DNA from 2 places in the Ruegeria sp. CI1 genome. Region 1 is predicted to be linked to the other one. Evidence: riboswitches for the same ligand, from Rfam matches in the RefSeq annotation. Region 1 holds a riboswitch; the other holds the start of a gene.
What was found. Region 1 has a riboswitch for cobalamin ahead of ACR0LZ_RS03030 (ABC transporter substrate-binding protein). Riboswitches for the same ligand answer to the same signal wherever they lie in the genome.
Positions count from the first base shown of each region.

Region 2: another riboswitch for cobalamin. It lies ahead of ACR0LZ_RS17860 (DUF1636 family protein); the one in region 1 lies ahead of ACR0LZ_RS03030 (ABC transporter substrate-binding protein).

Region 1 is NZ_JBQFQP010000002.1:217,575-225,620, forward strand. It holds gene cphA (cyanophycin synthetase) at 1-2,624, shown strand, start outside; gene ACR0LZ_RS03025 (Mur ligase family protein) at 2,634-4,370, shown strand; cobalamin riboswitch at 4,413-4,605, shown strand; gene ACR0LZ_RS03030 (ABC transporter substrate-binding protein) at 4,755-5,765, shown strand; gene ACR0LZ_RS03035 (FecCD family ABC transporter permease) at 5,762-6,811, shown strand; partial or broken gene ACR0LZ_RS03040 (ABC transporter ATP-binding protein) at 6,808-7,318, shown strand; gene ACR0LZ_RS03045 (hypothetical protein) at 7,772-8,046, shown strand, end outside; gene ACR0LZ_RS03050 (DNA-packaging protein) at 8,025-8,046, shown strand, end outside.
Region 2 is NZ_JBQFQP010000016.1:86,364-94,409, reverse strand. It holds gene ACR0LZ_RS17880 (hypothetical protein) at 1-1,264, shown strand, start outside; gene ACR0LZ_RS17875 (PhoX family protein) at 1,462-3,351, shown strand; gene ACR0LZ_RS17870 (NAD(P)-dependent oxidoreductase) at 3,423-4,433, opposite strand; gene ACR0LZ_RS17865 (LysR family transcriptional regulator) at 4,512-5,396, shown strand; cobalamin riboswitch at 5,468-5,674, shown strand; gene ACR0LZ_RS17860 (DUF1636 family protein) at 5,745-6,128, shown strand; gene cobW (cobalamin biosynthesis protein CobW) at 6,132-7,187, shown strand; gene cobN (cobaltochelatase subunit CobN) at 7,203-8,046, shown strand, end outside.

The sequences.
Region 1 (8,046 bases):
GCGAACCCGGCGGGTTCATCCGCCGCCTGCGCGAGGATGAGGGCACCTGGCTGGGCCATGTGCTGGAGCATTGCGCCATCGAGGTGCAGAACGTGGCGGGCTCGGACGTGACCTTTGGCCGGACTCGCGGCACCGGTCAGCCGGGCCAGTACAACATGGTCTATGAATACCGCCAGCGCGACGTGGGGCTGGCCGCCGGAAAGCTGGCGATGCGGTTGTTGATGCATCTGCTGCCGCAGGAGCTGAAAGAGCAGCTGGAGTACGATTTCGATCCCGAGTTCGATTGGGACGACGAGTTGCGCAGCTTTGTCCTGCGGGCGCAGCGCAAGGAATTCGGCCCCTCGACCGGATCATTGGTCAGGGCGGCGGAGGAGCGCGACATTCCCTGGATCCGCCTGAACGAAGGCTCGCTGGTGCAGTTCGGGCATGGCAAGTTCCAGAAACGCATTCAGGCCACCATCACCTCGGAAACCAAGCATATCGCGGTGGAGATTTCCTGTGACAAGGAAGACACCCACAACCTGCTGAACGATCTGGGCCTGCCGGTGCCGCAACAGCGCATGGTCTATGCCGCGCGCGAGGCGGCCAAGGCGGCGGCGCGGATCGGGTTTCCGGTGGTGGTCAAGCCGCTGGATGCCAATCACGGGCGCGGCGTGTCGATCAACCTGAATTCGGAATCCGAGGTCGAGACCGCCTTTGCCGAGGCCAAGGAGCATTCGCGCAGCCGCGCCATTCTGGTCGAAAGCTTCATCACCGGGTTCGATCACCGGATGCTGGTGGTCAACAACAAGCTGGTTGCGGTGGCCAAGCGGGTGCCGGGCCATGTGGTGGGCGACGGCAAGCACACGATTGCCGAGCTGGTCGACATCGTGAACCTGGACCCGCGCCGGGGCATCGGGCACGAGAAGGTGCTGACCATGCTGGAGATCGACACTCAGGCCAGGCGCCTGATGGAGAATGCGGGCGTGACCGAAGAAACGGTGCTGCCCGAGGGCGAGATTTTCTATCTGCGCTCGACGGCGAATCTGTCGACCGGCGGCACCGCCATCGACCTGACGGATGTGGTGCATCCCGACAATCGCGACATGGCCGAGCGCGCGATCATGGCGGTGGGGCTGGATGTGGGCGGCGTCGATTTCCTGATCGACGATATCACCAAATCCTACAAGAAGATCGGCGGCGCGATCGTCGAGGTGAACGCGGCGCCCGGTTTCCGCATGCACGTGGCCCCGTCCGAGGGCCAGCCGCGCGACGTTGCGGGACGGGTGATCGACATGCTGTTCCCGGCCAGCCAGCAGACCCGCATCCCGATTGCCGCGATCACCGGAACCAACGGCAAGACCACGACGTCGCGGATGCTGGCCCATATCATGAAGGCCAGCGGCAAGATTGTCGGGATGACTTCGACGGACGGCGTTTATGTGGATGGCAAGCTGAGCGTCAAGGGTGACATGACGGGGCCGAAATCGGCGCAGATCGTGCTGCGCGATCCGATGGTGGATTTCGCGGTGATGGAGACAGCGCGCGGCGGGCTTGTCCGGTCGGGTTTGGGCTATCAGCGCTCGAATGTGGCGGCGTGTCTCAACGTTTCGGCCGACCATCTGGGGCTGGGCGGCATCGACACGGTCGAGCAGTTGGCGGTGGTCAAGCGCGTGGTGGTGGAAAGCGCCACCGACACGGCGGTGCTGAATGCCGATGACATCAACTGTCTGAAAATGGCCGATTATGCGCCGGCCAAGACCATTTTTTACGTGACGACCAATCCGGGCCACAGCCTGGTGAAGGAGCATATTCAGGCGGGCGGCAAGGCCATCGTGCTGGAACAGGGCATGAATGGCGACATGTTGACCATCTATGACAACGGGCTGCATATCCCGATCCTGTGGTCGCATCTGATTCCGGCAGCACTTGAGGGCAAGGCGATCTTCAACGTGCAGAACGCCATGTTCGCGGCAGCCATGGCCTATAGTTTCGGGGTCGATCTGGACAATATTCGGCACGGGTTGCGCACCTTCGACACCAGCTATTTCCAGGCACCGGGGCGGATGAACGTGTTTGACGAGCATCCCTTCAAGGTGATCCTGGACTATGCGCACAACCCGGCGGCGCTGGCGGCGATGAGCGCGATGTCCGACCGGATGGATGTCAAGGGCAGGCGGCTGTGCGTCGTCTCGATGCCCGGTGACCGGCGTGATCAGGACGTGGCGGACGCGGCGAAGGCGCTGGCGGGGCATTTCGATCATTTCATCTGCAAGGCCGATGACAACCGCCGCGGGCGCGGCCATGACGAAATCCCGCAGATGCTGAAATCGGGCCTGATGTCGGGCGGAGTTGCCGAGGAGGCGATCAGCGTCATTCCCGACGAGGTCGAGGCGATCAACGCGGCGCTGGACATGGCGGCACCAGGCGACGTGCTGGTGATCTTTGGTGATGACACGGCGCGGTGCTGGAAGCAGATCATCTATTTCAATTCGGATGAGGATGCCGAGTCTGCCGAGGCGAGTGCGGCGGCGCCTGCCCCCGTTCCCGGCGCGTTCGAGGAGCTGTTTGACAGCGATCAGGCGCTGATCCGGGATGAACGCGGCGTGCGGCTGCCGCGGGATGTTGGTGAGGACTCCGACTGAGGGGGCGACATGGACAGGATAGAGGCGCTTGAAACCGCGCTGACCATCACCTGCGCGCAAAGCGATCTGTTTCGTGTGGATGACGCGCGCCGACTGACCGGGCCGGGCCTGATGTGGGACAGTCCGGGGGCGGTTGTCGATGTGTTTTTCGACGGTGATCTGGCGCAGCGTGTCACCGGCTTGTGGCAGGTGCATGCGCGCCGCGTGCTGGATGCGCTGGGCTGGCAGGATGAGGCGCTGGCGTGGCGGGCGTTCACCGGCGGCGTGAACCTGGCGATTTCCGCGCCGATGGATCAGCTGTATTCGGCGGTTTTTGCGGCCCAGACCGCCTGGCATTTCTGCGCGGCGGAGTTGACGGGGGCGGCCTCGGGAAATTTCGAGGCGATGGTTGCCGACCTCAGGGGCGTCATGGAGCGTGAGGCCAACCCGGCCCTGATCGCGCTGATCAAGGCGGCGGAGAAGCACGGCGTCGATATCCTGTGCGACGATGACGAGATCTCGCTGGGTCACGGCGCGGGCAGCCGGACATGGGCCTGGGATGCGTTGCCCTCGCCCGACGCGGTGGATTGGGGCGCGTTGCACAACATTCCCGTCGCTTTCATCACCGGCACCAACGGCAAGACCACGACGACCCGTCTGCTGGAGGCGATTGCCCGTGCGTCGGGCCGGGTGGCGGGGCTGACCTCGACCGAGTTCGTGCGGGTGGGGGACGATATCCTGGACCGGGGCGACTATTCCGGGCCGGGCGGTGCACGGATGCTGTTGCGGGACCGTCGGCTTGAGATCGCCTGTCTTGAGGTGGCGCGCGGCGGCATCCTGCGCCGGGGGCTGCCGACCCGCGCGGCCTCGGCCGCGGTGGTGACGAATGTGGCCAACGATCATCTGGGCCAGTACGGCGTCAACACGGTGCCGGAACTGGCGCAGGCGAAGTTTGCCGTGCGCCGCGCCCTGAAGAAGGGCGGTGTTCTGGTCCTGAACGCGGATGATCCCTTTGTGCGGGACGAGGCGGAAACCACGCCGGGTGTGATCTGGTGGTTCTCGCTGGACCCGGAAAACGATCTGATCCGCCGCGCCCGCGAGCGGGGAGAGTGCTGTTCGTTCCTGCGTGGAGAAGAGATCGTGTTCTTCGATGGGCAGGCCGAGCAGGTCATTCAATCGGTTCGCGATGTGCCGCTGACCATGGGGGGTGCGGCGCGCTATAACATCCTGAACGCGATGGCGGCGCTGTGCCTTGCGCGTGCGATGGAGATCCCGGTTGAGGCCATTCGCGCCGGGCTGGCCGGGTTCAGGCCCGATGCCCGTGACAATCCGGGCCGGTGCAACGAGTTCGCCTTTAACGGCGCGCGGGTGTTTGTCGATTTTGCCCACAATCCACATTCGATTGCGGCCGTGTGCGAGGCGCTGGGCGGGCTGTCGGCAAAGCGGCGCTTCATCGTGCTGAGCCATGCGGGCGATCGGTCGGACCAGGATATCCGGGAGGTCACCAGAACGGCGCTGGGGTTTCAACCGGATGTGGTGGTCGCTGCCGAGTTGGAAGGGTATCTGCGGGGGCGTGAGCTGGGCGAGATTCCGGCACTGATCCGGCAGACCGCCACGGAATGCGGGCTGCGGGAGGATCAGGTTCTGCGCGCGGCCTCGCCGGTCGAGGCCAGCAGGATGATCCTGGATCGGGTCGAGCCCGGTGATCTGGCGCTGTTGCTGGTTCTGTCAGAGCGCGATGCGGTGCTGAACCTTTTGCAGAGCTAGCCCGGGCGCGCGCAGAATTTTCTTGCCGCACCGTAAGGATTGCACTAAGCGCGCGGTACCGGTCCCGAAAGGGCTAAGAGGGAATCCGAGGTGCCGCGCGGCATCAACCGGAACTGCCCCCGCAACTGTAGGCGGCGAGCGCTGTCCGTTCGTGTCACTGGGCCTTTCAGGTCTGGGAAGACAGGACAGGCGACGACCCGTCAGTCAGGAGACCTGCCGGTAAAAACCGAAACACACCGGACGGGGTTGTCCGGGGAGGTTGCCAAAGGATCCTGCCGGGGGCCGTGCGCCGCCCTGCACCGACAGAAGGCGAAATGCGACTGTCGCTTTGGTCAATGCCCTTTCACCCGTTCTCCGGTCATTGACATATGGAGATCGATCATCATGGTTTTGCGTACCGGCCTTGTGGGCCTTTCCCTGTCTCTGTCGGCGGCAAGTGTGGCCGCCAGCGAAGATTTTCCGCTGACCATCGAAAACTGCGGCCATTCGGTGACGTTCGAGGCGCCAGTGGCGTCGGCGGTCACGGTCGGTCAGGCCGCGACCGAGGTGCTTTATGCGCTGGGGCTGGGCGAGCAGGTTCTGGGAACCTCGGTCTGGTTCAACGAGGTTCTGCCTGAATTTGCCGAGGTGAACGCCAAGGTGGAGCGTCTGGCCGACAACGACCCCAGCTTTGAAAGCGTGGTTGCCAGGCGGCCCGGTCTGGTGGCGGCGCAATATGAATGGCATGTCGGCCCCGAAGGCATCGTTGCCACGCGAGAACAGTTTCACGAACTGGGCATTCCGACCTATGTGATGCCTGCCGATTGCGTCGGCAAGGACAACTCGGTCGGCAGTGACGGGACGCGGATCGAGATGTTCTCGACCGATACGCTGTATCAGGGGATCGAGGAACTGGCCGCTGTCTTTGGGGCGTCCGAGAAGGGTGCGGAACTGGTGGCGGACTACAGGGCGCGCGAGGCCGCAGCCATTGCCAGGGCGAAGGCGGTGGAACTTGACGACGTGTCCGCCGTGTTCTGGTTCTCGTCCCCGGAGATGGAAAGCGATCCGTTCGTGGCCGGGCAGAAAGGCGCGCCGGGATATATGATGAACGCGCTGGGCATCCGCAACGTCATCGAAACGGATGAGGAATGGCCGACGGTGGGCTGGGAAACCATTGCCAAGGCCAATCCGACTGTCATCGTGATCGCCAAGATGGACCGTCGCCGCTTTGCCGCCGATGACTATGAGAAAAAGCTGGAGTTTCTGCGCAACGACCCGGTGGCCAGCCGGATGGATGCGGTCAGGAACGACCGCATCGTCATCATGGACGCGCAGGCCATGGACGCCACCATACGCGCAATTCCGGCGCTGGAGGATCTGGCCGAGGAGTTGAGCAGCGGCGGTAACAGCCAGTGAGCGAGATCGCCGCAATCGCCCGGCACGTACTGGGGGCCGTGTGCCTTGCCGTGCCGGTGCTGGTTGCGGCGGTTCTGGCGGGCGCGATGATCGGGGAAACCGCGCTTGCGCCCGAGCTCGTGTTTTCAGTGCTGGCCAACAAGCTGGCCGGGGCGGGTCTGGCCGTCGATCCGATCGATCAGGGGATCGTGTGGAGTTACCGGTTGCCACGGGCGCTGGTCGCCGCGGCCTGCGGCGCGGGACTGGCCGTGGCGGGTGTGGTGCTGCAGGCGCTGCTGCGCAACGCGCTGGCCGATCCGTATATTCTGGGCATCTCTGCCGGGGCCTCGACCGGGGCGGTGGCGGTGACCATCGCCGGATTGGGCGGCGGCGCGTTGTCGCTGTCCTTTGGCGCGTTCAACGGTGCGCTGCTGGCTTTTGGGTTCGTTGCCATCCTGGCCCGTGCGGCGGGTGCGGGTGGCGGACGGGCGGCAACGGCGCAGATCGTTCTGGCGGGGATTGCGGGATCGCAGCTGTTCAACGCGATGACGGCCTTCATCATCGCCAAATCCGCAAATGCCGATCAGGCGCGCGGAATCATGTTCTGGCTGATGGGCAACCTGAGCGGGGTGCGCTGGCCGGATGTGTATCTTGCGATACCTGTGGCTTTTGCCGGCTGGCTGATCTGCCGTTTTCACGCCCGCGCGCTGGATGCCTTTACCTTTGGTTCGGATTCCGCGGCGTCACTGGGCATACCCGTCCGGCGGGTTCAGGCGGTGCTGATCCTTGCCACCGCGCTGACGACGGCGGTCATGGTATCGATCGTGGGGTCCATCGGCTTTGTCGGGCTGGTGATCCCGCATGCCGCGCGATTTCTGGTGGGGCCGGGGCATCGCCGCCTGATCCCGACCGCCGCCCTGATCGGTGCCGTGTTCCTGATTGGAGCGGATATCGTGTCGCGCATCATCATCCCCGGTCAGGTCCTGCCCATCGGGGTGGTGACTGCGTTGATAGGTGCGCCAGCCTTTGCCGTCATTCTGGTGCGCGGACAAAGGAGCGCGCGATGAGGATCGAGGCCCGAGACCTGAGTTACGCCGTGCGCGGCAAGCGCCTGTTGTCAGGTGTGTCCTTTGACGTGGACCCCGGTGAGACGCTGGCGCTGGTCGGTCCCAACGGGTCGGGCAAGTCGACCCTGATGCGCCTGCTGGCGGGATTGGTGCGCCCGAGTTCGGGGCAGGTCGAGTTGGCCGGTGATCCCCTGTCGGCGCTTGGGCGGCGGCAGATCGCCCGGCGTGTCGCCATTGTCGAGCAACAGGCCGACACGACCGAGCGGGTGAGTGCGCGGTCGGTGGTGGAGCTGGGCCGCACGCCGTGGTTGTCGGCGCTGCGGCCTTGGCAGGCGGAAGACACGTGGCAGGTCGACAAGGCGCTGCGGACCGTGGACATGGCCGGGATGGCGCACAGGGAGTGGGCAACCCTGTCGGGTGGAGAGCGCCAGCGGCTGCATATTGCCCGCGCGCTGGCGCAGCAGCCGGGGCTGCTGCTGCTGGATGAGCCGACCAACCATCTGGACATTCACCACCAGCTGTCGATCCTGAGCTGTGTCCGCGCGCTTAAAGTGACGACAGTGATGGCGCTGCACGATCTGAACCAGGCGATGACCTGTGACAGGGTGGCGGTACTGTCCGGGGGGCGGCTGGTCGCCTTTGGCGCGCCCGCCGAAGCGCTGTCCCTGGAGACGGTTTCCGAGGTTTTCGGGGTGCGGGCGAGATGGAGCCACAATGGCGAGGGGACGGAGAGGTTCCTGTCCTATCATTTGCCGTGACCGGGGCTGCCGTTAGTGTTTCCTTAACCCGCGTCGTACGCAACCCGTTGCAGCTGTTGCGAAAACTCTTGACTCTGCGACCTTTCTCTCGTATAGGTTGTGTCATGCTAGAAGAAGTGGGCGGCGGCCTCCGGATCTGATCCGGTGGCCGTTTTTCGTTTCTCTCGTGCGGAACAACTCACGCATGAGGTCAGACGCACATATGACGATGATTACCCCGGAAGAGAGGATCGCCCGGACGGCTGATTTGTTGCAGTCGCTCGAAACGTCCATTCGCGGTCTGCGGCAAGCGGCGGAAGACCTGCGCAAGCAGATCGTCACCGGGGAGGAAGCAGATCTTGCTGGCACAGCCAAGCAGCTTGGTCAGGTCGACGGCCTGATCCGGAACTGTCAGAAAGTGGAGACGAGTTTTGTCGAACACCATCACAGACAACAAGGAATTGCCCAGGGGGGCTATGCGCTCGACCTTGAGCAGGC
Region 2 (8,046 bases), on a different contig from region 1:
GTGGAACGACGCCTTTTCGGATTCGATGCGCAAGGTTTACGCGGCGCACAACAAGGATCTCGACGTGGCCTGCATCTTTGCCGAGGCGCTGATGAACCGGACCCCCTGGCAGCTTTGGGATCTGGCCAAGGGCGAACCCGCCGAAGGCGCCTCGACCGTCGAGGCGCTGGCGGCGCTGGAAACCGCGTTTGACACCCTGCCAGGCGCCTGGGACCACCCCGGTCTGCTGCACATGTACATTCACCTGATGGAAATGTCGCCCACGCCCGAAAAGGCGCTGCGTCATGGCGACCGGCTGGTCGATCTGGTGCCCGACAGCGGGCATCTGGTGCATATGGCGACCCATATCGACGTGCTGTGCGGTGACTATCAGAACGTGGTCTGGCGCAATCACCGCGCGGCACAAGTGGATCGAAAATACGAAGCGATGGCGGGGGGTGAGAATTTCTATACCGTCTACCGCATCCACAACGTCCATTTCGAAGCTTATGGCGCGATGTTTCTTGGACAGCCGGATAAGGCGTTGGCCGCGTCCGAAGAGTTGATGCGAATGTTGCCGGACAATGTGGTGCGGTTTTTCCCGGACCTGTTCGAATCGTTTTATGGCAAGAAGATTCACGTGATGGTGCGGTTCGGGCAATGGCAGGACATCCTTGACGAACCCTTCCCCGAGGATCGTGAGCTTTACAGTTACACCACCGCCGCCATGCATCAGGCGCGGGCCATTGCGCTGGCCAATCTTGGCCGCGCGGACGAAGCCAAGGCCGAGCGCGAACGCGCGGTAGAGGCACGCAAGGCGGTGCCCGAGGGACGTCTGGTGTTCAACAACACCGCCGAGGACGTGCTGATGATCGGCGAAGCGATGATGGATGGCGAAATCGCGTTCAAGGCCGGGGACCGCGAAGGCGGGCTGGCGCACCTGCGCCGCTCGGTCAAGCTGGACGACAGCCTGGTCTATGACGAGCCGTGGGGCTGGATGCAGCCGACCCGGCATGCGTTGGGCGCGCTGTTGATGGAAGACCAGAAGTTCGAAGAAGCCGAGGCGGTTTACCGTGCCGATCTGGGGCTGGACGACACGCTTGCGCGCGCCTGCCAGCATCCGCGCAACATCTGGAGCCTGCACGGCTTGCACGAATGCCTTGTGCGGCGCGGCGAACTGACCGAGGCCAAGCATATCAAACTGCAGCTTGATCAGGCCGCGGCACGGGCGACCGTGCCGGTGCATGCCTCGTGTTATTGCCGCAGTCGAGCCAAAGCGGCCTAGGAGCCTTCCTGCCTTCCGATATGAAATGACCGAAATGCCGCCCCGTGTTCGGGGCGGTATCTTTTTCGGGCGACTGAAAAAACTGTGGAGCCCGGCAAAGCAATTGTCACTTGCCTGTTACACCCGTTCAACGAGTTGTCATATTCGCTCTCTACATCCTTGGCTCACCGACATATTACGCTAATTGGGAGGCATCCATGAAAGAAGTCGTTTCAAAAAACCTGTCTGCTGACGACTGGGACGAGATAAATTTTTCTCGCCCCGAAAAGAACGACTTTGACCGCGTCGTCGAAAGCGCGATTTCGCGCCGGGGCTTTCTGGGCGGCGTACTGGCCTTTGGGTCTGGTGCCGCGGCCATGGGCGCCGGGCTGTTGAAGCCAACGGCAGCCCATGCGGTTCAGGGGTCGCGTTTTGCCTTTGCTCCGATTGCGGCACAGACCGACGGAACCGTTCACGTGCCCGAGGGATATTCCTGGAAGGTTCTGATGCGCTGGGGCGACCCGCTGTTTTCCGAAGCGGACGGGTATGACATCACCGACGGCGGCCCGCTTGAGAACTCGGACAAGATTTTCGGTGAGAACACCGACGGGATGGAAACCTTTTCGTTTCAGGGGCGGGACCTGATCGCCATCAATCACGAATACCCGAATGAGGATATCAATCTGCCCGCGGCGCAGGATGGCAAGCCGATCAGTGCCCAGGATGTTCTGAAGCTGCAGAACATTCAGGGCGTGACCGTGATGGAGATTGCCGAAGGCCCTGACGGTTGGATCGTGGTCAGGGACAGCCCGTTCAACCGCCGTATCCATCACAACACGCCGATGAAGATCGTTGGCCCCGCTGCCGGGCATGACCTGTTGAAGACCAAGGCCGACCCGACCGGAACCAGGTCTCTGGGAACGATGAACAACTGTGGCGCAGGCAAGACGCCGTGGGGCACGTACCTGACCTGTGAAGAAAACTTCAACGGATACTTCGGATCGTCTGACGAGCAGGCCGGGTATGCTCCGCAGGTCGCAAGCGGCTATGAACGCTATGGCATCAAGGCGGAAAGCCGGAACGGCTACGAGCTTTTCGATCCGCGGTTTGACACGTCGAAAACCCCCAACGAGCCGCACCGCGCGGGATGGATTGTCGAGATTGACCCTGCCAATCCCCAAAGCACGCCGGTCAAGCATACCGGCCTTGGCCGGTTCAAGCACGAAAACGCCGAGGTCGTGGTGGCGCCGGACGGTCGCGTCGTCGTCTATATGGGCGATGACGAGCGGGGCGAGTACCTGTATCGTTTTGTCTCCAACGGCACCTACCGGCCTGGCGGAACCACCGAAGGGCTGCTGGATGACGGAACGCTTTTTGTTGCCAGGTTCAACGACGACCAGACCGGCGAATGGCTGGCCCTGACGCCGGATACAACCGGGATGAATGCCGCCGAGATCGCGGTCTTTACCCGAATGGCCGCGTCCATCGTGGGCGGCACCACGATGGACCGTCCTGAGTGGGTGGCGGCGAACCCCGTGGCGGTCGAGGCCTATTGCTGTCTGACCAACAACAAGAATCGGGGCGTCAAACCAAATGCCGGTGGCGATGATACTTCGGCCAATGGCCCCAATCCGCGCGACACCAACCTCTATGGACAGATCGTGCGCTGGCGGCCCGCACAGGACGACCACGCGGCCGATACGTTCGAATGGGATCTGTATGTGATGGCGGGCAACCCGACGGTGCACAGTGATGCCTATGCCGGGTCGCCCAACGTGAACGCCGGCAACCTGTTCAACTCGCCCGACGGCATGGCCTTTGATACGACCGGGCTGGTGTGGATTCAAACCGATGGCGACGACAAAAACGAGGGCGATTTTGCCGGAATGGGCAACAACCAGATGCTGGTGGGTGATCCGGTAACCGGAGAGATCGCGCGGTTCATGACCGGTCCGAATGGATGCGAGGTCACGGGCCTTGCCTGGTCAAGCGACCGGCGAACGATGTTCGTGGGCATCCAGCATCCCGGCGGCAACTGGCCCGATGGCGGCACGCCGCGTTCGTCGGTGGTCGCGATCAAGCGCGACGACAACTCACCCATAGGCTGACCTGACCGTCATCCAAAGGAAACGCCCCCGAAACGCGGTTCCGGGGGCGTTTTGTTTCGGAGTGACTGAAATTATTCGGCGGCCTTCAGTTCCTTGCCTTGCGGAATGACCTCGTAACCGGGCTCTTCGGGTTCATCATCGACCATCTCGGGCGGGAAGCCCGGGGCGCGGATATCGAGGCCCGTTGCTACTTCGAGGCGCTTGATGATGTTGGGAGACAACTCGCGGGGGCCAAAACGCGCGATCCCGTCGTTGAAGATGTCGATCAGAACCGGGTTGATCTCCAACGGCACGTTGGCGCGATCCGCAACTTCCTGGAACAGGCCGATGTCCTTTTTCACCAGATCCATTGTGAAGGAAATATCGCGCGAACCGTTCAGGATCACCTGGCTTTCGGTTTCATGCACGAACGAGGTGCCGGACGAGATTTTCATCGCCTCATAGGCGGTGTTCAGATCCATGCCCGCAGCCTTGGCAACAACCAATGCTTCGCAACAGGTCACAAGGTTTGCTGTCGCCAGATAATTGGTGAGAACCTTCAGAACCGAAGCCGACCCGAGGTCGCCAGTGTGCAGGATGCGGCGGCCCATCGTGGTGAGGAAGGGCAGGATACGTTCGAACGTCGCGCGGTCGCAGCCCGCGAAAATCGAGATGTTGCCGGTATCCGCCCGATGGCAGCCGCCCGAAACCGGGCAGTCCACCGCGGCGCCGCCGCGCTCGATCACCATGGCGCCGAGCCTTTTGACCTCGGCCTCGTCGGTGGTCGACATCTCCATCCAGATCTTGCCCGGCTTCACTTCGGGCAACATCTGTTGCATCACCGCGTCCGAGGCCGCAGGCGATGGCAGGCAGGTGATGACGGCGTCACATTCGCGCATCAGCTGTGCCGGACCGTCCGCGCGTTTGGCGCCACGCTCGACGAACATGTCGACCAGATTTTCATTCAGGTCATGCACCGTCAGATCAATTCCGTTCCGCAAGAGCGAGCCTGACAGTTTGTGGCCCACATTACCTAGACCGATGAAACCAACTTTCATGGATTTGTCCTCCCCGGCGGGCGTATGCCCGCGTATACGATTCATGCGGTGACTATGAAGCTTTGAAACCGGCAAGAGAAACGAATAATAATGATCGCAATGGTCAAAAAATTTTGGTGATAAATGGACCGCCTTCCAAATCCGGCCTGGTTGCGAACGTTTGAGGCGGCGGCTCGCCATCTGAACTTTACCACGGCGGCGAAAGAACTTGGGCTGACCCAGACGGCAGTGTCGCTGCATATCCGCTCGCTGGAAGAGGATTTGGGCGAAAAACTGTTTCTGCGCGCCGCGCGTCGGATCGAATTGACGGAACTTGGCCAATCCTATGCGCTGACCGTGCGGCGGGCGCTGTCGGATATCGCGCTCAGCACCAACAGCCTGTTTGGCCCGGCCACCCGCCAAAGCCTGACAATACGGGCAGCAATTTCGACCGCCACCTATTGGATCGCGGCGGAATTGCCTGATTTCAGCGCGCAATATCCGGAAATTCCTGTGCGGCTGGTGTCGCATATCTGGAATGACAGCGCCGCCCCTGCAGATGTCGATATCGAGATCCGGTTGGGACATGGCGATTGGCCGGGCGTCATGGCCGAGAAGTTGAGCGAGGAAACCATCGTTCCGGTCTGCCGTGCCGGTGACCCCGTTCCCACCATCCGGCAGATGCACAGCGGGCCGTTGATCCACATTCTCGGCTACGAGGACAACTGGGCGCGCTACCTTGAGGCGCATGGGCTTGACCACGACCCATCGGCAACCCGGCACGCCGTCGATACCACGGTCGCGGCGTTGCAACTGGTGATGGGAGGGGCGGGTTACGCCACCATCCTCGGCCGTTTTGCGCGCAATGCCATATCCCAGGGCGCACCGCTGCAAATTGCCGGGCCACCGATTCCCTTTGGGCAGTCGCATTACCTGATCCGATCCGACGCGGCGACATCGGTTTCCGGTTCAGCACGCCTTTTCGAGGCATGGCTGCGGGACAGGTTGGCTGGCGATGCCGCTGGTTAACGATGGCGGGTCGCTTTTTCACCCTGACGGTTCACAAGCCTGACGCCGCGCTTGACAAGTCCCCTGCCCTTGCCGCATGTCCGCGCTGTTGGTGTCTGCGCGAGCAGATGAAAAGGGAATGCGTCAGCGGTTCACCGTCAAACGCAGCCGCCCCCGCGACCGTGACCGGAGAGGGTGCCCAAATGCCACTGGCCGACAGGCCGGGAAGGCGGGACACCCGACAGGGACAAGCCCTGACATCCGTAAGCCGGGAGACCTGCCAGCGCCCGAAGACCAGACCGGACGGGGTGTTCCGGTGTCGGGCCGTGGCCCGCATGAAACCCCGTTCCCCGAAACCTGAATGGGGGGATGAGAGACGTGACCGAGCCTGCACCAGTCGAACTGCTGGTCTGCACCACCTGCCGCCGGGGTCTGCCCATCGAGGATGACACCCAGCGCCCGGGCGCGCTGTTGCACAAGGCGCTGACCGAGGTCGAACTGCCCGATGGCGTTCTGCTGAAACCGGTCGAGTGTCTGTCGAACTGCGATCAGGGCTGTTCGATCGTTCTGCGTGGCGGGCCGTCACGCTGGACCTTCGTCTATGAGAACCTGAGCGAAACAGACGATGTCTCGATCATCGTCGAAGGCGCGACCAAGTATCTGGCCACCGAGGACGGGCTGGTAAAGTGGCGCGACCGCCCCGAACATTTCCGCAAGAACTGCGCCGCCCGCATTCCCCCGATTGGAGCCTGAGCCATGAGCACCCTTGAAAAACTTCCCGTCACCGTGATTACCGGCTTTCTGGGCTCGGGCAAGACCACGCTGATCCGCCACCTGATGCAGAACCCACAGGGCAAGCGGTTGGCCGTGGTGGTCAACGAATTCGGCGATGTGGGCGTCGATGGCGAGATCCTGAAAAGTTGCGCCATTCCGGATTGCCCGGCGGAAAACATCATGGAGCTTGCCAATGGCTGTATCTGCTGCACCGTGGCCGACGATTTCATCCCCACCATCGAGGCGCTGATGGCGCTGGAGCCGCGCCCCGATCACATCCTGATCGAAACCTCGGGTCTGGCGCTGCCGAAACCGTTGCTCAAGGCGTTCGACTGGCCCGACATCCGGTCGAAGATCACCGTGGACGGTGTGATTGCGCTGGCCGATGCCGAGGCGGTGGCCGCTGGTCGCTTCGCGCCGAACGTCGAAGCGGTGGACGCCCAGCGCATGGCGGACGAGTCCATCGACCACGAAACGCCGCTGTCAGAGGTGTTCGAAGACCAGATTTCCTGCGCCGATATCATCCTGCTGACCAAGCCCGACCTGGCCGGACCCGACGGCGTTGCGAAGGCCAGGGAAATCATCGCTGCCGAGGCCCCGCGCCCGCTGCCGGTGGTCGAGGTCGCCGAAGGGGCCGTGGACGTGCGCGTTATCCTGGGGCTGGAGGCCGCTGCCGAGGATGACATGGATGCCCGCCCATCGCACCACGACGGGGCGGACGATCATGAACACGATGATTTCGAAAGCGTCGTGATCGAGTTGCCCGAGCAATCCGATCCCGCCGACCTGATGGCCCGGATCGAACGTCTGGCAAACGAATTGAACATCCTGCGCGTCAAAGGGTACGCCGCCGTATCCGACAAACCGATGCGTCTGCTGGTGCAGGCTGTGGGCGCGCGTGTTCGCCACCAATACGACCGGGCTTGGAAACCGGGCGAAGAGCGCCGCTCGCGCCTGGTGGTGATTGCCGAGCATGACGACATCAACGAAGCCGCAATTCGCGGTATTCTCGAAGGTGTGGCCGAGGCCGCCGAATAAGGGACCGAGACGCCAATGCATGTCGTCTTTCGCGAAAGCCACGGTCTGGAAGAGACCGAAACACCGACCGATCTGGGCCAGAGCCCGGGCGATCTGGTGGTGCTGTCCTTTTCCGACAGCGACCTTGGCGCGTTCGCGGCGGGCTGGCATCGCGGCGGCGGAGCCGAGGGGCGGATGCCGTCATTGCGGCTGGCAAATCTGTCGGCGCTGAAGCATCCGCTGTCGGTCGATACCTATGTCGAACAGACGCTGGAGGGGGCCAAGGGCATCCTGATCCGGCTTATAGGCGGCGTGCCGTACTGGTCTTACGGGCTGCAGCAGGTTCATGCGCTGGCGCAATCGAAAGGGCTGGCGCTGGCTGTTCTGCCAGCGGACGGGCGTGAGGATACCCGGCTGGACGACTATTCCACCCTGCCGGTCTCGACCCTGCGCCGCCTTGCGCATCTGTGTGATACCGGCGGCGAGGTGGCGGCCCAGGCCGCGCTGGCACAGATGGCGCTGGCGACGGGATTGTATGCCGGACCGGTGATGGGGTCCAAAGCGCTGCCCGAATGCGGCGCGTGGTGCCCGGACCAGGGGGTAATCGCGGCAGAGACCGCCTTCGAAGATGGCAAGCCCCGCATCCTTGTCACGTTTTACCGCGCCTATCTCAGCGCGGCTGACACGGCGCCGATCGCCGCCGTGATCCGCGCGTTCCGAGCCCGCGGATATGATGCCGTCGGTCTGTTTGCACCGTCGCTGAAAGCGCCCGCATCGGCCAAATGGCTGGCAGAGCAGGTTGCTTCGCTGACACCTGCGGCCCTCGTCAACGCCACCGCCTTTTCCGGCAAGGGCGGCGGAGGCACATCGCCTCTGGATG